4 regions of the Blautia massiliensis (ex Liu et al. 2021) genome follow, and region 2 is predicted to be linked to each of the others. Evidence: predicted binding sites of a transcription regulator. Region 2 holds the regulator's gene; each other region holds the start of a gene.
What was found. The regulator HrcA, encoded in region 2, represses chaperone genes, less so after heat shock. The targets are predictions, from matches to a motif close to TGTTAGCACTCNNNNNNNNNGAGTGCTAACA.
Positions count from the first base shown of each region.

Region 1: the regulator HrcA is predicted to act here: its motif matches at 1,763-1,793, upstream of ACTNDQ_RS06235 (Hsp20/alpha crystallin family protein).
Region 3: the regulator HrcA is predicted to act here: its motif matches at 2,216-2,246, upstream of groES (co-chaperone GroES).
Region 4: the regulator HrcA is predicted to act here: its motif matches at 3,770-3,800, upstream of clpB (ATP-dependent chaperone ClpB).

Region 1 is NZ_JBQHWA010000011.1:62,112-67,182, forward strand. It holds gene ACTNDQ_RS06230 (glycoside hydrolase family 36 protein) at 1-1,455, opposite strand, end outside; gene ACTNDQ_RS06235 (Hsp20/alpha crystallin family protein) at 1,971-2,423, shown strand; gene ACTNDQ_RS06240 (orotate phosphoribosyltransferase) at 2,794-3,438, shown strand; gene ACTNDQ_RS06245 (hypothetical protein) at 3,516-4,517, opposite strand; gene ACTNDQ_RS06250 (DUF4317 domain-containing protein) at 5,043-5,071, shown strand, end outside.
Region 2 is NZ_JBQHWA010000017.1:14,232-19,302, forward strand. It holds gene ACTNDQ_RS08470 (ABC transporter substrate-binding protein) at 1-1,144, shown strand, start outside; gene hrcA (heat-inducible transcriptional repressor HrcA) at 1,320-2,363, shown strand; gene grpE (nucleotide exchange factor GrpE) at 2,382-3,017, shown strand; gene dnaK (molecular chaperone DnaK) at 3,071-4,963, shown strand; gene dnaJ (molecular chaperone DnaJ) at 4,985-5,071, shown strand, end outside.
Region 3 is NZ_JBQHWA010000020.1:17,216-22,286, reverse strand. It holds gene ACTNDQ_RS09465 (DUF6106 family protein) at 1-114, opposite strand, end outside; gene groL (chaperonin GroEL) at 228-1,847, opposite strand; gene groES (co-chaperone GroES) at 1,895-2,179, opposite strand; gene codY (GTP-sensing pleiotropic transcriptional regulator CodY) at 2,477-3,262, opposite strand; gene topA (type I DNA topoisomerase) at 3,408-5,071, opposite strand, start outside.
Region 4 is NZ_JBQHWA010000014.1:15,810-20,880, forward strand. It holds gene brxL (protease Lon-related BREX system protein BrxL) at 1-2,048, shown strand, start outside; gene ACTNDQ_RS07375 (toll/interleukin-1 receptor domain-containing protein) at 2,049-3,203, shown strand; gene ACTNDQ_RS07380 (helix-turn-helix domain-containing protein) at 3,298-3,693, opposite strand; gene clpB (ATP-dependent chaperone ClpB) at 3,895-5,071, shown strand, end outside.

The DNA of each region.
Region 1 (5,071 bases), on a different contig from region 2:
GATCTGATGCAGCTCCTCAAATTCCCCCGGATTCAAAACTCCAGGTTTTGCGGATACAAACAGTGGTGTACCGCTCTTTGCAAGAACGTCTGCCCACTGACGATTTTTCTCCCATGGGATCATTCCGAAAATACCGACACAGTCTGCATCAATATGGTAAAACGTATTGTGCTGCGGAAGACGGAATGCCAGCGTATTTACGCCCATTCGTCTGGTACGCTCCCAGATACGTCCGCTGGTATCGTCACCGGTCCGGTTCAGATGCATCAGGCCTGCGCCGAGATGTCCGATGGTATTGCAGCCGATGATCACTGCGTTGTTGCTCCGGGAAGCATCATAAATCTCCTGATAAAGCATTTTTACAATTTCTGCGCTGGTTTTGGTCTGATCATAAAAATGCCATTTCTCCATGGAATTGTCTCTTAAATTCGCCTCAAATCCCCATTTCCCAAAGAGATCAAAGGTAGAAAAATCATGCTTGATCAGCGTGTATCCCCAATCACAGATCCTCTCGATATCTTTACGGATATATTCCAGTGCATCCGGGTGGGACGGATCGAGACAGTCATTATAGGAAATTCTCCACTCATCCGGGATATTCTCATCTTCATTAAGAAGCAGACGGACCCAGATACCCGGGCGGACACCTTTTTTCTTCAGCTTGTCTGCAAGACCTTTCATATCCGGAAATCTGTCATTGCCTTTTGTCCATGGTCCACCGTTGTATTCATCCAGGCGGTGATGCTCCTGCCAGCAGTCATCAATGACCATGAACGGAGGATTTTTTACACCTTCGGTCAGTTTCAGGATATAATCGGTATCACTTAAGATCTCCTCTTCGGAGCTGTCACCGTAAGCATAGTACCAGTTATTGCTTCCATATACCGGAAACTCTGGGAAGATCGGATCTGTACACATTTTTTCACAGAATTTCTGTGCAGTTTCAAAAGTATCTGCTCCTTCTGCTTCCATGCAGACGATCTGTGCGGCACACAGCTTTCTTCCTTTCAGCTGTACTCCTGTATTTCCGCAGCGAACATCCAGAAACAAAGTAATTCCTTTGGTATCCACCTGCCAGCAACACATAGCAGAAGGACGGACCTTTACGCCAAAGCAGAGAACCTTCTCAGAAAGCTTCGCCAGAAAATACCATGGCAGATAACGGTTTCCGCTCATTCCATGCCATTCCGCATCACCATAGGTACGTTCCCAGGCATCTCCCAGAAATCTGGCTGATTTCGGGATCTTATAGTTCCATCTCAGCTTCACACATCTCACTGCATCCTCGGATGTGACAAATATATCCTCATGTTCACCTGCGTCCTGAAATTCCACAGTAGTTGCACCGGCAGCTACTGTCGTCTGCCCTCCCTGGCACACAAGTCTCTCCTCTTCTGTTTCCACTGTTACATAATCCGGTACCCCAAGCTTAAAATCTGCATATTTTTTCTGCATTATTCTCTCCTCCTGTACTTTTTCATTTACATTTTGCTTTACCTACATACTCATGAATACTGTCTTTCTATCGTCTGTTCAACTCAGAAGAATGTACGAAAAATTTTTTTAATACATTTTGTCTATATGCCTTATTATATTGATTTTTTTGGTTTTTTCTATGCTTTAAAGTTATTATAACATTGCAGAATGTTCAATCTGCATAAGCTTTTCAGTCCTTGTCCGATCCGCTTTTTAATATAAGAACGTAAAGGGCTAAAGGCGGAAATTAGTTTTTCATTTTACGGAACACAAATTCTTCACAATTTTTTAGCACTCTCCTCTTGACTTTGCTAGCAACAGGTGTTATATTACATATAGAACAAAGAAGAAGATAAAAAAGAACTTCCAGATGTTCAGAATAAAACCAAACGATCACCACTGCGGAATAACCCGAAGTGGTAACTATATACCGGCAACAGTTGGATTTCTTGATCCACCGGAACGGCTTTTCAATTTGAAAGGAGAAATGACTTATGATGTTCCCGAGTGTATTTGGAGAAAACTTATTTGATGACTGGATGGATGATTTTGGATTCAGAGATAATTTCTTTAGCGGAAAGAACCCTCTTTATGGCAAACATGCAAAAAATATCATGAAAACTGATGTACGTGAAACAGATAAAGGCTATGAGCTGGATGTAGATCTTCCAGGATTTAAGAAAGATGAAGTACAGGTACAGCTGAAGGATGGTTATCTTACCATCTCCGCTGCCAAGGGTCTTGACAAAGACGAGGAAGACAAGAAAGGCAATTATATCCGCCGTGAACGTTATGCCGGCAGCACAAGCAGAAGCTTCTATGTTGGTAATGGTGTAAAAAACGAAGATGTCCATGCAAAATTTGAAAACGGTGTTCTGAGACTTTCTATTCCGAAAAAAGCAGCTGAAGAGATTGAAGCTGATAAATATGTATCTATTGAAGGCTGACATTGACTCACTCTCACAGGGGGAGGATCCATAGGGATTCTCCTCCTCTTTTTTTATACGCAATAATACATATGACACTCTCTTTCCAATTTACTACGTACTCACAAGTACTTTCACTCTATAGTAATGATCCTATTGTCAAAGTTTTCATGATATTGGATATTTTTTAACAAATATGCTTGATTTTTTGAATATTTTTTTATATATTTTACATTATATTATTTCATTTTTTTGAAATTAATGGTATAATATGCACAGCTAATCGGATATTTGCAATCCGCATTCGGTTAAATAAATCTGTTTCGTAATCCTTCAGGATAATTCTCCTGAACAACCACATAAAACACGATCACGACAGGAGGTTTTTATTATGGATCAGGACAACATCATAAAAATTTATGCACGCAATGACAACCGCATACAGCTTAAAATGATTCCGGGACACTTCGTAACATCCCAGTCCCATATCACACACTACCTGGATCTCACTACTATGAAATCCAGATGCGCTGAAGCACAGCGTATTGCATCCGCTCTCGCAGCAAATTACGAAGCATCCATTCCGGTAGACACCATCGTCTGCATGGACGGACTTGAAGTGATCGGTGCTTATCTCGCCGAAGAACTGACCAAAGCCGGCGTCCTTTCCATGAACGCACACCAGACCATCTACGTCATCACCCCCGAGTTCAACAGCACCGGGCAGATGATCTTCCGCGACAACTATGAACCAATGATCAATGGAAAAAACATCCTCATCCTAAATGGTTCCATCACCACCGGATCCACATTGAACCGAGCTATCGAAAGCGTTCTGTACTATGGCGGTAAGATCCGCGGCGTGGCAGCCATCTACAGCAGTGTAGACAGTGTAGCCACACTCCCTGTCCACTCTATCTTTCAGGCCAGAGACATCCCGGACTATCACTCCTACCGCTCTGACAACTGCCCACTGTGCAAAAAACGCCAGAGGATCGATGCTATTGTCAGCAGTTACGGATATTCTGTATTATAAGATTCAGATCAATCAACGAATCAACGAATCCCCCATGGATAGCAAAACCAGTGGGGGATTCTCTTTACCTTTTCTTATTATAATTGATATTCTCTGTACATGGCTTCACGCATTTCTTTATCTGTAACAACCTTCTGAATCTCATTACCACGATCATCAAGTATAAGCCTGTTGATCAGAACACTAAGTCGTTCTTCCCCCTGGGCCATTCCCTGGGCCATTCCCTGAGCCATTCCCTGAGCTATTCCCTGAGCCATTCCCTGAGCCATTCCCTGTTCTCGCCCCAGTGCTTCAGCCTGTTCTTTAGCTTCCGCCATCAGTCTTGCCCTTTTCTCAGATTCCAGTTCCAGAACATGTCCACCCATAATCTCACCTATTCCTTTCCGGACTTTCTCCTCATTTCTGAAAATATGATCAGATATCCGAGTTATCAGTCCAATCAGATCACTGAACAGTTCAGACCTTCCAGATTCAGTGATCTCTACCTCCAGTTTACTCCGGATCACTTCATATTCATTCAGTAATTCCTGAAAAAGTTGTGGATTCTCACTCATCTCATGCCCTCTTTTTTCATATCGCATGATATAAAAAGGAAGCAGCATAAGAAGACTCTTTTCAAATATCTTATCTTTTGTATAATTCTCTACTTTAATGGCAGGCACTCTGTACAAATGACATCCCCCATCCGGAAAAACCACATCCACTTCCAGAAAATCCGGCGTATTCCTACTATTTCTCAGATACAACACACAAGAACGTGGAAACTCCATCCGATACCTCCGTCCCTGCTTTCTGGCAAACTCAACAGCAGTTGCAAAATCATACTCTATCATCCGTACAGCCATTGTCGTGTCATCCGTACTCTGACATTCTATATGATAAATCCTGTTTCCGATCAACAGCCGCGAATCCGTAATAATCTCACCATCCACCCGCTGATACTCATTACGCAGCTGCACAATCTCCACATCAGCCGGGTATGATGTATGAAAAACATCATTGATCAAAGGCACGACCAGAAACGTCATTTTCTCCATCATAGTACGAAAAACATCATCAAAAATCGTATTATCTCTCAAACAATACTCCTTCTGGTATATACAATTATACCATCAACCAAACACTTCAGAAACCCTGTATACAGTTTTTATAAATATTTTTGAAAAAACGCTTCAGACATTGAAGCAAAAAGAAACCAAATAAATGGATAGATCTTATAAGATATACAAATCATACCACACATCCCACCACAACACCACAAAAACCCATCTCCAAATTTCGACACCACCTTCCAGCGTCCAGCAACGCACCGACGCTCACAACCTCCCTGACAAACACATAGAATCTCAAGCTTCCAAACTACAGGCGTCCAGCAATGCGCCGACGCTCACAACCTCCCCTCCAAACCACAAGGAAACTCAGCCTTTCCTCCCAGCCATCCAGCGCAGCGCTGATGGCTCATCCAACTCCCGTCAGACCACTCTATCCCTCCCACCATGACCGCACAGTGTGAGGTTTGCAGCAGAAGTCCGTCCGTGTCATCTTGCCCCAACCAAACACCTGTGCTATAATCAAACTAATTAAAAAACCGAGGTAAACCACACATGAACAAAAAAGAAATCGCAGAAATAAA
Region 2 (5,071 bases):
ACTGACGATTCTTCATATGGATGCAGGCACAGAGGGCTTTGATTCTTTTATCAGTCAGGCGGAAAAGGATCTTGGAATAGAGATCCATATCGAAAAATGTCCGGCTAATGCGGACAACCGCCAGGCCAAAATAGCAACTCTTCTGACATCAGGAGATGATTCTGTTGATCTGATCACAGTAAATGATGAGATGATATCCGAATTTAAGCATAAGGGATTTCTTCTTCCGCTGGAAGATACGGTTATGACAGAGGAGACAGCGGCGAATTTTCCACAGGAATACCTGAAAGAAATATGCATGTCAGACGGACATATTTTTTCGGTACCGTTCAAAATGGATATCATGGCATTCTGGGTGAATCAGGAATTGCTGGATCAGGCTGGTCTGGACAGACTCTCCTGTCTCAGTGATCTTGAGATCCTTCAGAAAAAGCTTCAGAATACGGGAAAATATGCATACGGGGATGCATGGGAGATTTCTTACATATATAATAGTATCAGCGAGTATGTCGATTTTTTCGGAGGAGATTATACAGACTGGACGGATCCGAAAACAAGAGAAGCGGCAGAATATATGAGGCGAATGCTGGATACAGGGATGATATCAGAGGAGAATCTGATCGACCAGCATGACCAGCTGAATGAAAAATTTATAAACGGCCAGTATGGATGTATGTTCATGTATACCGGTGCGTTGAGTACCTTTCAGAATGCAGGCGTGTATAGAAAAGATAAGATCCATATGGCACCATTTCCGGAATTTGACGAGAAGGTGACCAATATCGCAACCTGGCAGTATGTACTGAATAAAAATTATGATCATAAAGAAGCAGCTCTGAAGTTCCTTCAGTATGTGTCCGGATATGAGGCCAGTAAAAATTACGGACAGCTGACAAAAATGTGTCCGGCAAGACTGGATGTGATCGAGGATAAGAATTTTGATCTGGATGGCATTGAAATGATCCGGCAATATCTGAAAGATTATAAGCTGAAGGCAAGACCACTGTGTGCCGATTCCATAGAAGCTGTTTCGGCTATGGGTACGGAATTTCAGAAATATGTGCTGGGACAGAAAACAGAAGCGGAATTTTTTACCGGAGCACAGAACTGTATAGACCAGTATTACAAAAAAGCATCGTACTGATGCTTTTTTTGTTGCGAAAAAATAAGAACTTTTTTTCAAAACATATTGACAAATAATTTACATGGTGATATCTTAAAGACTGTGGATGTTAGCACTCCACTAAAATGAGTGCTAACAGATATAAAAAAAGAATCAACATCCGTCAGGAAGAATAAAAAGGAAAGGAGATGGCTTCATGGAAGAGGTGTTGAATGAGCGCAAGCAAAAAATCTTAAAAGCAATCATCAAGACCTATATGGAAACCGGAGAACCGGTTGGTTCCAGGACCATTTCCAAGTATGCGGATCTCAATGTCAGTTCCGCAACGATCCGAAATGAAATGTCAGACCTGACAGATATGGGCTATATCGTCCAGCCTCATACCTCAGCAGGAAGGATTCCTTCAGATAAAGGCTACAGACTTTACGTCAATGAGCTGATGAAGGAGAAGGAAGCAGAGGTTGCAGAGCTGCGAGATCTGATCATTGAGAAGACAGATAAGATGGATAAGGTGCTTAAGAAGGTTGCGAAGGTTCTTGCTTCCAATACCAACTATGCTACCATGGTTTCCGTTCCGCAGTACAGCGGCAACAAGATCAAGTTCATCCAGCTGTCGAGAATGAGCGAGCTTCAGCTTGTGGCAGTGGTTGTCAGTGACAACAACACAGTTCGGAACCAGATCATCAATCTGGATGAGGAAATGGACGACCAGACGATCCTGAAACTGAATCTTCTTCTTAACACCAATCTCAATGGGATCCCGATCCAGGATATCAACCTTGGGATGATCGCCAGACTGAAGGAACAGGCAGGCAGCCACAGCGGTGTGGTGGCAACGGTTCTGGATGCAGTGGCAGCCACCATTCATGTGGAAGAGGAAGATATGGAGATCTATACTTCAGGTGCAACTAACATCTTCAAGTATCCGGAGCTTGCCGATAAAGAGAAGGCAACGGAGCTGATCTCCGCATTTGAGGAGAAGCATGAACTTGCCGATCTTGTAAAAGAACAGATGTCAGATGGAGAGAATACAGGAATCCAGGTTTACATCGGTGATGAGATGCCGATCCAGACCATGAAGGACTGCAGCATTGTAACTGCCAGATATGAACTGGGAGACGGAATGTACGGAACCATCGGGATCATCGGTCCCAAACGAATGGATTATGAGAATGTAGTGGACAGTCTGAAGGAACTGAAGAATCATCTGGATGACGTTTTGAAAAAGAAGAAAACTTAGAAAGGCGGTAGAAAAAAAGTGTCGGAGGAAACAAAGAAAACATCCGAAGAGCAGGAAGCGGAGAAGGAAATCCCCGTAACTGACGGAGATCAGGAAGAAGAAAACCTGACACCGGAGGGAGAAGATCTGCCGGAGGAAGAAAACAATACTCCAGGCGAAGAAGCTGCCTCAGAGGATAAAAAAGAAGAAAAATCAAAAACTTCCTTCTTCGGAAAGAAGAAAAAAGATAAATCTGAGCAGAAGGTGGAGGAACTTACCGATCGCCTGAAGCGTACCATGGCTGAATTTGATAATTTCCGTAAAAGAACGGAAAAAGAAAAATCCAGCATGTACATCATCGGAGCAAAAGAGATCGTTGAAAAGATCCTGCCGGTTGTGGATAACTTCGAAAGAGGTCTTGCACAGGCACAGGAAGGTGATGCTTTTGCAGATGGAATGAAAATGATCTACAAGCAGCTTACCACAACACTGGATGAGCTTGGTGTGAAGCCGATCGAAGCAGTGGGAAAGGAATTCAACCCGGATTTCCATAATGCAGTGATGCATGTGGAGGATGAAGAGGTTGGAGAGAACATCGTGGTGGAAGAATTCCAGAAGGGTTACACCTACAAGGATTTCGTAGTACGCCACAGTATGGTAAAGGTTGCGAACTAACTGACAACAAACTTTATTTTAACAGATACAGACTAAAACAGGAGGAAAAAATCATGGGAAAGATTATTGGTATTGACTTAGGTACAACAAACAGCTGTGTAGCCGTAATGGAAGGTGGACAGCCGACAGTTATCGCAAATACAGAAGGCGCAAGAACAACACCATCCGTTGTAGCATTCACAAAAACAGGAGAGCGTCTGGTAGGTGAGCCTGCAAAACGTCAGGCAGTTACAAATGCAGACAGGACGATCTCTTCTATCAAAAGAGAGATGGGTACCGATTACCGTGTAACCATCGATGACAAGAAATATTCTCCACAGGAGATCTCCGCAATGATCCTTCAGAAACTGAAAAAGGATGCAGAGGCATATCTTGGTGAGAAAGTAACAGAGGCAGTTATCACAGTTCCGGCTTACTTCAACGATGCTCAGCGTCAGGCAACCAAAGATGCAGGTAAGATCGCAGGTCTTGATGTAAAACGTATCATCAACGAGCCTACAGCAGCAGCTCTTGCATATGGTCTTGACAATGAGAAAGAGCAGAAGATCATGGTATACGACCTTGGCGGCGGTACATTCGATGTATCCGTGATCGAGATCGGTGATGGCGTTATCGAGGTTCTTTCCACAGCTGGTAATAACCGTCTTGGTGGAGATGACTTTGATAAGAAAGTTACAGATTACATGCTTGCTGAGTTCAAGAGAACAGAGGGCGTAGACTTAAGCAACGACAAGATGGCTCTTCAGAGACTGAAAGAGGCAGCTGAGAAGGCTAAGAAAGAGCTTTCTTCCGCAACAACAACAAACATCAACCTTCCGTTTATCACAGCTACAGCTGAGGGACCGAAGCATTTTGATATGAACCTTACAAGAGCTAAATTTGATGAGCTGACACATGACCTTGTAGAGATGACTGCAGAGCCGGTTCGCCGTGCACTGTCTGATGCAGGTATCACAGCTTCTGAGCTTGGCCAGGTACTTCTGGTTGGTGGTTCTTCCCGTATCCCGGCTGTACAGGATAAGGTAAGACAGTTAACTGGCAAAGAGCCAAGCAAGAACCTGAACCCGGATGAGTGTGTTGCACTTGGTGCTTCCGTACAGGGTGGTAAACTTGCAGGTGATGCAGGTGCCGGTGATATCCTTCTTCTGGATGTTACTCCACTGTCACTGTCCATCGAGACAATGGGTGGTATCGCAACTCGTCTGATCGAGAGAAATACTACAATTCCTACAAAGAAGAGCCAGATCTTCTCCACAGCAGCAGATAACCAGACAGCTGTAGATATCAATGTTGTACAGGGTGAGCGTCAGTTCGCGAAAGACAACAAATCCCTCGGCCAGTTCCGTCTGGATGGAATCCCGCCAGCACGTCGTGGAGTTCCGCAGATTGAGGTAACATTTGATATTGATGCCAACGGTATCGTTAATGTATCCGCTAAAGACCTTGGAACAGGTAAAGAGCAGCACATCACAATCACAGCTGGTTCCAATATGTCCGATTCCGATATCGACAAAGCTGTCAAAGAAGCAGCTGAGTTCGAGGCTCAGGATAAGAAACGTAAAGAGGCAATCGATACAAGAAACAATGCAGACTCCATGGTATTCCAGGTTGAGAATGCTCTGAAGGAAGCTGGCGACAAGCTTGACGCAAACGATAAAGCAAGTGTTGAGGCTGACCTTAATGCACTGAAAGATCTTCTTGCACAGACAGCAAATGCTCAGGAGCTTACTGATTCTCAGGTTGCAGATATCAAGGCTGCACAGGAGAAGATGATGGAGAGCGCTCAGAAACTGTTCTCCAAGATGTATGAGCAGACTCAGGGAGCTCAGGGTCAGGCTGGTCCTGGACCGGATATGGGCAACATGGGCGGAAACGCTGGTGCCCAGGGCGGAAATGAAGCAGGATACGGCGATGATGTTGTAGATGCTGATTACAAGGAAGTCTAAGACAAGTAGGAAATAATTACAATGGCTGATAAAAGAGATTATTATGAAGTCTTAGGTGTGGATAAAAACGCCGATGACGCAACATTAAAAAAAGCATATCGTAAGCTG
Region 3 (5,071 bases), on a different contig from region 2:
CACCAGACCTCCCAGAACCATGATCACGGTCAGTGCAATAAGACCGTATTTTATAGCAAGATCCTTCCCTGTCTGTTTCTTCTTTACCAGAAGTTCTGAATATAAGTCACTCATTTGCTTCTTCCTTTCGTAATTTACTGATTTCTTTTGATTATAACACAAAAAGAGAGCCGCGTCCATGACGCAGGCCCTCTCATTTTGTAAATTATTTACCTGCCTGCTTGAAATTACATCATTCCCATTCCCGGGTTTGGTGCCGGAGCAGGAGTATCCTCTTTGATCGTAGAAACTACAGCCTCTGTTGTAAGAAGTGTAGATGCAACACTTGTTGCGTTCTGAAGTGCACTTCTTGTAACCTTTGCAGGATCAAGGATTCCATTCTCAACCATGTTTACATATTTCTCATTCAGAGCATCAAAGCCTGTACCTACCTCAGACTCTCTTACCTTGTTGATGATAACAGCGCCTTCCAGTCCTGCGTTTGCAGCAATGTGGAACAACGGAGCCTCAAGGGCTTTCAGGATCACATAAGCACCTGTCTTCTCATCTCCCTCAAGTGTTGCTGCAAGCTTTGCAACCTCTTTGGAAGCATGGATATAAGCAGAGCCACCGCCTGCGATGATACCTTCCTCAACAGCTGCTCTTGTTGCTGCAAGAGCATCCTCAAGACGAAGCTTTGCTTCTTTCATCTCTGTCTCAGTAGCAGCACCTACACGGATAACAGCTACGCCGCCTGCCAGTTTTGCAAGTCTTTCCTGAAGTTTTTCTTTATCAAACTCGGATTTTGTCTCCTCGATCTGCGCACGGATCTGAGCAACACGTTTTGCGATGGCATCTTTATCGCCAAGGCCGTCAACGATAACTGTATTCTCTTTTGCAACCTTAACGGATTTTGCACGTCCGAGCTGCTCCATTTTAGCTTCCTTCAGATCAAGACCAAGCTCATCAGAGATCACCTGTCCGCCTGTCAGGATCGCAATATCCTGAAGCATCTCTTTTCTTCTGTCACCATAGCCAGGTGCTTTAACAGCTACTACCTGGAAGGTTCCTCTCAGTTTGTTAACGATCAGGGTTGTGAGAGCCTCACCCTCAACATCTTCTGCAATAATGAGAAGCTTTGCACCAGCCTGAACAACCTGCTCAAGAAGCGGAAGGATCTCCTGGATGTTGCTGATCTTCTTATCTGTGATCAGAATATACGGATCATCAAGAGTTGCCTCCATCTTCTCCATATCTGTAGACATGTATGCGGAAATATATCCACGGTCAAACTGCATACCTTCAACAAGGTCAAGCTCTGTATGCATGGTCTTGGACTCCTCAACAGTGATAACACCATCCTTGGAAACCTTCTCCATAGCGTCTGCAACCAGCTGTCCAACCTGCTCATCACTTGCAGAGATTGCGGCTACATTAGCGATCTGAGCTTTTCCGTTGATTGCCTGGCTCATCTTCTTGATTGCTTCTACTGCAACATCTGTTGCTTTTTTCATTCCTTTTCTGAGGATGATCGGGTTCGCTCCTGCTGCCAGGTTCTTCATTCCCTCATGTACCATTGCCTGTGCAAGTACGGTTGCTGTTGTAGTACCATCACCAGCTACATCGTTTGTCTTGGATGCAACCTCTTTGATGATCTGAGCACCCATATTCTCGAATCCGTCCTCAAGCTCGATCTCTTTTGCAATGGAAACACCATCGTTTGTGATAAGCGGAGCACCGAAAGATTTGTCAAGTACTACATTTCTTCCTTTCGGTCCAAGTGTTACTCTTACTGTATCTGCAAGTTTATTTACACCAGCTTCAAGTGCTGCTCTTGCTTCTGCGCCGTATTTGATCTCTTTTGCCATGATAAAATGACCTCCTATTTATATTGATATACGATAAGATATTTATATTATTTAATGATTGCCAGGATATCTTCCTGCTTTACAATAATATAATCCGTTCCATCCATCTTTACTTCTGTTCCTGCATATTTTGAATAGATAACAGTATTTCCGACTTCTACTTCCATTTTTACTTCTTTCCCGTTTACAACTCCGCCAGGTCCAACTGCAATAACCTCTGCCTGCTGTGGTTTCTCCTGTGCCTGTCCTGGAAGCACGATTCCGGATGCTGTTGTCTCTTCTGCTTCAACCTGTTTTAATACTACTCTGTCGCCTAAAGGTACTAACTTCATGATCTATGTTCCTCCTTTATAAGTTCTATCTTCGTCTGCTAGCACTCACTTTATACGAGTGCTAATCACTATGGCTATATTAGTGAATTTCACATATTTTCGCAACCCTTTTAAGATATGGTTTTTCTATATTATTCTGGTTTTATCTCTTTTATACTCTTGTTTTCTCTTGTTTTCTTAATTTCATTATTTATTTTAATTTTATGAAACAGACAAAAAAGAGACTCCCACGCTAGCGGGAAGTCTCTTTTGTCACGTTCTTTATCTTATATCAAGCATCTGACAGTGCTGATCACATTATGCCTTCTTGCTTCTCTGTGCTTTTATCTCCTCAAGCTCATCAAAGATCACTTCATTAAGAACTTTAATGTAAGTTCCCTTCATACCGGATGAACGGGATTCGATCACACCTGCACTCTCGAATTTACGCAGTGCATTTACGATCACGGATCTGGTGATACCTACACGGTCAGCGATCTTGCTGGCAACCAGGATACCCTCATCCCCATCCAGCTCATCAAAAATATGGATGATCGCCTCAAGTTCTGAGAAGGACAATGTACTGAATGCCGATTTAACGATCTGCTGTTTTCTGTCTTCTTCTGCGTTCTCGTCATGAACCGCACGCATCATTTCCAGGCCAACAACTGTTGTACCATACTCGCTGACGATAATATCCTCAATATCATAGGGATAATCATTGCGGTACATGAATAACGTTCCCAGTCTCTCACCTGCAATATCGATCGGATTCACGATTCCCTGATAATTTCCGGGTACATGCTCAAAGCCAAGTGTCTGGAGATTGACATTCTCCTTTGTGGAAAGAACACCAAGAAATCTCTCATTCAATAACGGGTCGATATGTCCGCCGATCTTGTCATCGATCAGCTCTGTGATCTCATCCACACCCGGGCAGATACTGACTCCCAGAACCTTACCTTTCTTACTGAGTACCAGGATATTGGAACTTAAGGTTTCCATGAGCACCTGGCAAATGTCGTTAAACACTACCTTGCTTGAGCTGCTGTTATGCAGAAGCTTATTGATTTTTCTAGTTTTATCTAGCAACTGAACGCTCATTTTTCCTCCTTTCACTTTCGTACCTTGAAAGAAATCGTTTTTCTAGTCTAATATTACACGTTATTCTGGAAATTTACAAGACATTTTTATATTTTTTTATTTTTAACGGGATTTTCTGAAAATTAATAGAAAAGCATTTATTCAATCAATCTTCATCTTTTGGTTTTTGTTCCACATATCCGCAGGTTTCCTGGCTGCAAACCAGCTTATTTCCCTTTTCGAGCATATAATTACCACATTTCGGACATTTCTTTGCAGAAGGTTTCTGCCAGGACATAAAATCACATTCCGGATTATTCTCACATCCGTAATATTTTCTGCCTTTTTTCGTTTTTTTCATGACAATTTCGCCGCCGCACTTCGGACATGCAACACCGATCTTCTCATAATATGGTTTTGTATTACGGCAGTCCGGAAATCCGGGGCATGCAAGAAATCTTCCATGAGGACCGTACTTGATCACCATGTTGCGGCCACAGTTGTCGCAGATCACATCCGTAACCTCATCCTGTATATCAACTTTCTCAAGCTCTTTCTCAGCCTCATCCACATCATGCTTCAGATCCGGATAGAAGTTACGTACAACCGTTTTCCACTGTACGGTACCTGCTTCCACGCAGTCCAAAAGCCCCTCCATAGTTGCTGTAAAGTTTACATCCACAATACTTGGAAAAGCCTGTTTCATAATATTATTAACAACCTCTCCAAGCTCTGTGACGTAAAGATTTTTCTGTTCCTTGGATACATAGCGTCTGCTGATGATCGTTGTGATGGTCGGCGCATACGTACTTGGACGTCCGATTCCAAGTTCTTCCATAGTCTTTACAAGTGAAGCCTCTGTGTAATGTGCCGGCGGCTGTGTAAAATGCTGCTCCGGCTTCAGTTCTTTCAGCTTCAGCTCCATACCCTTTTCCAGACTTTGACTTAAAACATTGCCCTTTTTGTCATCGCCCTCTTCTGTGTACACAGACATAAAGCCATCAAAGGCAACCTTGGATGCTGCAACCGTGAACACATACTCACCTGCTCCGATCTTGACAGACGTGGTCTCATAACGTGCCGGTGCCATTCTGCTCGCCGCAAAACGTCTCCAGATCAGCTGATATAAACGGAACTGATCCCTGGTCAGGGATTCCTTCACCAGAACTGGTGTCCTCGCAATATCTGTAGGACGGATCGCCTCATGAGCATCCTGTATCTTCTGTCCGTTTTTGATCGCCTTCTCTGTCTGAGAAACATAATCCAAACCATACTGCTCAGAAATATAAGTTCTTGCTGCTGCATCTGCTTCCTCTGAAATTCGAGTAGAATCCGTACGCAGATAGGAGATCAGACCTACCGTACCACTGCCTTTTACATCCACGCCTTCATATAACTGCTGTGCCAGGCGCATAGTCTTCTGCGTAGAAAAATTCAGTGTCTTGGCAGCTTCCTGCTGCAGAGTACTTGTGGTAAACGGAAGGGGAGCGTTTTTGATCCTCTCACCTTTTTTTACTTCTGTGATCTCATATTTACAGTCTTCCAGACTTTTCAGGATCTCATCCATTTCCTGACGGTTTCTGATCGGAAGTTTTTTATCTGTTCCATAGAACTTGGCTGTCAACGGTTTCTTCTCACCCTTTACCTGAAATTCACCCTCCAGGCTCCAGTATTCTTCAGGAATGAATGCATTGATCTCATCTTCTCTGTCACAGATGATACGCAGTGCCACAGACTGTACACGGCCTGCACTTAAGCCTCTTTTTACCTTGGCCCAGAGCAGCGGACTGATGGTATAACCTACCATACGATCCAGCATACGCCTGGCCT
Region 4 (5,071 bases), on a different contig from region 2:
GTAAGATTGTTCGGAAAGACCTGACAAAGAAAATTAAAGAAGGGGCGAATGTCCCAGTGTATGTTCTTGAGTTCTTGTTGGGACAGTATTGCAGTTCAGATGATGAGACGGTTATAGAGAAAGGCGTACAGAATGTGAAGCGTATTCTTGCTGACAACTTTGTACGCCCGGATGAATCACAGAAAATTCTGTCTCAGTTGCGTAAAAAAGGCAGTCACACAATCATTGATATGGTGACTGTTCGACTGGATATGAAAAAGGATTGCTTTTTTGCAGAGTTTTCTAATTTGGGCATTGGTAATGTACCGATTGCCGATGAATATCCAGAAAAATTTGATCGCCTGCTCTGCGGCGGTATCTGGTGTATTGTTCAGCTGGATTATGAGGTTGAAGGTGACAATAATTTTGGTATTGAGGACATTGATGGAAATCCGCTTCGTTCCAAACAGAAAAAGCAGAAAGATATTTCACCAATCAGTATCCGTAAGCTGACACCGATCCAGATGCCGCACATTGATATTGATGAACTAAAGCAGGGGCGAAAGGCTTTTACGAAAGATGAATGGCTGGATATTCTTCTTCGTTCTATCGGCATGGAGCCAGATGAATTTACATATCGTGAGAAATGGTTACTTTTGACCCGTATGATTCCATTAGTTGAAAATAACTTTAATCTTTGTGAGTTGGGACCGAGAAGTACCGGTAAATCTCATCTTTACAAAGAGATTTCACCGAACAGTATTTTAATTTCCGGTGGACAGACGACGGTTGCAAACCTGTTTTACAATATGGGACGCAAAACGGTCGGACTGGTCGGCTTATGGGATTGTGTAGCCTTTGATGAAGTGGCAGGTATCAAGTTTAAAGATAAAGATGGCATTCAGATCATGAAGGATTATATGGCATCCGGATCTTTTGCCCGTGGCAAAGAAGAAAAAGCTGCTACTGCGTCTATGGTATTTGTGGGAAATATCAATCAGAGTGTGGATGTGCTGTTGAAAACCTCCAGTCTGTTTGCACCTTTCCCGCAGGAAATGGGAACAGATACAGCATTTCTTGATCGTATGCACTGCTATCTTCCTGGATGGGAGATACCGAAGTTCAGACCGGAGCATTTTACCGATGATTACGGTTTTATCAGTGACTATTTAGCAGAGTTCATCCGAGAGCTTCGCAAGGAGCAGTATGGAGATGCACTTGATCATTACTTCCGCTTGGGGAGAAATCTGAATCAGCGTGATACAATTGCGGTTCGTCGTATGATAGACGGTTATCTGAAGTTGATGTACCCAAATGGTGAGTTTACCAAAGAAGAACTGGAAGAAATTATTCAGATTGCATTGGAAATGCGTCGCCGTGTCAAGGAGCAATTGAAGAAACTGGGCGGTATGGAATTTTATGATGTAAACTTCTCTTATATAGATTTAGAAGATATGTCAGAATATTATGTTTCCGTACCAGAACAGGGTGGCGGTAAGCTGATACCGGATGGAATGTGTAATCCGGGACAGGTTTATACCGTATCCAGAGGAAAAAGTGGCATGATTGGTGTATTCCGTTTGGAAAGTCAGATGCTTCCAGGCAATGGCAAAATTGAACGGACTGGCTTAGGCAGTGATTCTAAATGCAAGGAAGCGGTGAACACGGCATTTAATTATCTGAAAGCCAACGGCAATCGGATCAGTGGCTCTATCAGCACATCGACCAAAGACTACATCATCAATTATCAGGATTTGCAGGGTATCGGCATGACAGATAAACTGGCACTTCCAACGTTGATTGCACTTTGTTCGATTGCCCTTGGAAAGCCTGTTGTCAGCAACTTGGCAGTGTTGGGAGATATATCAATTAGTGGCACAATGATAAAGGTGGATGAACTTGCAAACACGCTTCAAGTGTGCCTGGATAGCGGTGCAAAGAAGGTGCTGATTCCGAGTACATCATTTGTAGATTTCGCAAGTGTTCCGGCTGATCTGATGAGTGCATTTCAGCTGATTCCGTACCAGAGTGCGGAAGATGCGGTGTTTAAGGCATTGGGGGTAGAATGATTGAAGAAAGACTTAATTAAACTTATAGATTCACGAAAAGAAATAGAAAAGATGTTTCATCCGTTTGGTGGCGGTATGGGAACATCCTTTGAACGGATCAGTGATGTGCCTGAATTTCAAAATTGGCTTCAAGAGATAAAATTGGAATTACAGGGAATTTATGATCGAACTCATGACACTTTTGTATGGGAAACTATCAATTTGTGTGGCAAGCGTCTGGATGGTTTTACGGAGAAAAAGTATTTTATTGAGCTTGTCGGAAAACTTCAGGCTATTAGAAAAAATATTGATAAATATTATCAGGACGAGGAGAAAGAGTCAGGATTGTCACATTCACAAGGAGGTGCTTCTGGTATGAAAAAGAAACCGCTTATATTTATAAGTCATTCTTCTAAGAATAAGGATCAAGTTGCAAAAATTGCGGATTTACTTCGTTCAATCAATTTAAGTCCTCGCAGAGATATTTTTTGCAGCTCCCTCCCAGGATATGGAATACCAAATGGAGCCAATATTTTTGACTTTTTAAGGGAACGGTTCCTTAATTATGACTTGCATATTATTTTCGTACATTCGCCAGAATATTACGAAAGCCCAGTCAGCTTAAATGAAATGGGCGCAGCATGGGTACTAAGAGCCAATGCAACTTCACTTCTTCTTCCTGGTTTTGATTTTTCTGGAATGAAAGGTGTAATTGGAAGTGACTGCATTGCTATTAAGTTAGATGGTGATCGTTCAGAAGTAAAAGATCGCCTGAATCAGTTGAGACGGGAATTAGAATCAGAATTTGATATTTCAGATAATGAAGATATTATTTGGGAAGAAGCAAGGGACAAGTTCGTCAGTGAAATAAATGGCGATGTATCAATCAAAAATGAGAATATCAGTGCTATACCTGCCTTAATTACAGAGGAAATGAAGCAACTCCTTAAAAAAGTGGCAGATGCACCGGGAGGGCAGATTCTGATAACTTCAGATTTGGAATCAGGTACATATATTCAGATTGGCAGCGAAGTAGTTGCTAAGGAGTATCCAGATAGACGTGAATATGCTGTTTGGGAAGAGGCACTTAATGCTTGTTTGAAAGAAAAATATATTGAAAGAAAAAGCGAAGAGATTTGTGTAATCACAAATGCTGGTTATAAAGTAGTTGAGTGATGAAAAATACATATAGTAGAAGAGCATTAGATTAAAAAAAGAATAGTAGCTCCCCATTATTGGAATATTCCAGTTTTGGGGAGCATTGTATTTGCTATATTCGCCATTGTTTCTTAGGCTCATATTTTCCACATCCATCACAAGTCTGTGGCCAGTTGATTTTCCACTCAAAATACTCATCTCTGGTAATCACACCGGATTTTAGTTCATCCATTCGAACTACCCATTCTTTCAGAAAATCATTCAGAACTCCATAGTCAAACCACATACAGACAGGAGCATGGGCAGGCCAGCTATCGTTGTCATGGTAGTAAACGGAAGTGTCTGCTACTTCATTGCATTTTTCACCAGGAAATTTCCGAGGAAGAAACAGATGCAGGGCAGATGGATTAAATTCATCCAGCCAGAAAAGGAGTTCCATCATTTCGGAAGCGTCACGTCCAGCGGTATCATAGAGGGTATAAGGATTAACATCAAGAGCCTGTGCCATTTTATCGACCAGATCTTTTTTCGGAACACGAACGCCTTTTTCATATTGTACAATTCGGGCGAAATTCTTTACAAATAATTAGCACTCACCTCTTGACAGTGCTAATAAATGGTGTTATAGTTCTCCTAGAACAAGAAAAAAGCACAGCATTTCCGGTATGCGAATATTGGAAATGCTTTTCATAGAATAGGAGGAAAGCCTATGAATATCAGTAAATTTACACAGAAATCCGTACAGGCTGTCCAGGATCTTGAAAAGATTGCTTATGAATATGGCAATCAGGAGATCGAAGAGGAACACCTTCTGTATGCCTTGCTGACACAGGAGGACAGCCTGATCCTCAAGCTGATCGAGAAGATGGAAATCCAGAAGGAATATTTTGTTGACACAGTTAAGAAGGCACTGGATGCCAGAGTTAAGGTTTCCGGTGGAGAGCTTCGATTTGGTCAGTATCTGAACAAGGCGCTGGTCAGTGCAGAGGACGAAGCGAAGGCTATGGGAGATGAGTATGTATCGGTTGAGCATCTGTTTCTTTCCATGCTGAAGAATCCAAGCCCGAGCATGAAGAAGCTATTCAATGAATTCGGAATCACCAGAGAGCGTTTTCTTCAGGCATTATCTACAGTCAGGGGAAACCAGAGAGTTGTCAGTGACAACCCGGAGGCAACCTATGATACCCTGAATAAATACGGTGAGGATCTTGTGGAGAAGGCGAAGAACCAGAAGCTTGATCCGGTGATCGGTCGTGATATGGAGATCCGGAATATTATCCGTATCCTTTCCCGTAAGACCAAGAACAACCCGGTTCTCATCGGTGAGCCTGGCGTTGGTAAAACAGCAGCCATCGAGGGACTGGCACAGCGTATTGTGGCAGGAGATGTACCGGAAGGTCTTAAGAATAAGAAGATTTTTGCCCTGGATATGGGTGCGCTGGTTGCAGGTGCCAAGTATCGTGGTGAGTTTGAGGAACGTCTGAAAGCGGTACTTGAGGAAGTGAAGAAGAGCGAAGGACAGATCATTCTGTTTATCGATGAGCTTCATCTGATCGTGGGTGCAGGTAAGACAGACGGCGCCATGGATGCAGGAAACATGCTGAAGCCTATGCTTGCCAGAGGTGAGCTGCACTGTATCGGTGCAACAACTCTGGATGAGTACCGACAGTACATTGAGAAGGATGCTGCACTTGCCCGTCGTTTCCAGCCGGTTATGGTAAATGAGCCGACAGTGGAAGATACCATTTCCATTCTCCGTGGCCTGAAGGAACGATATGAGGTATTCCACGGTGTTAAGATCACAGACAGTGCTCTGGTTGCAGCTGCCACACTTTCACACAGATACATTACAGACCGTTTTCTCCCGGATAAGGCAATCGACCTTG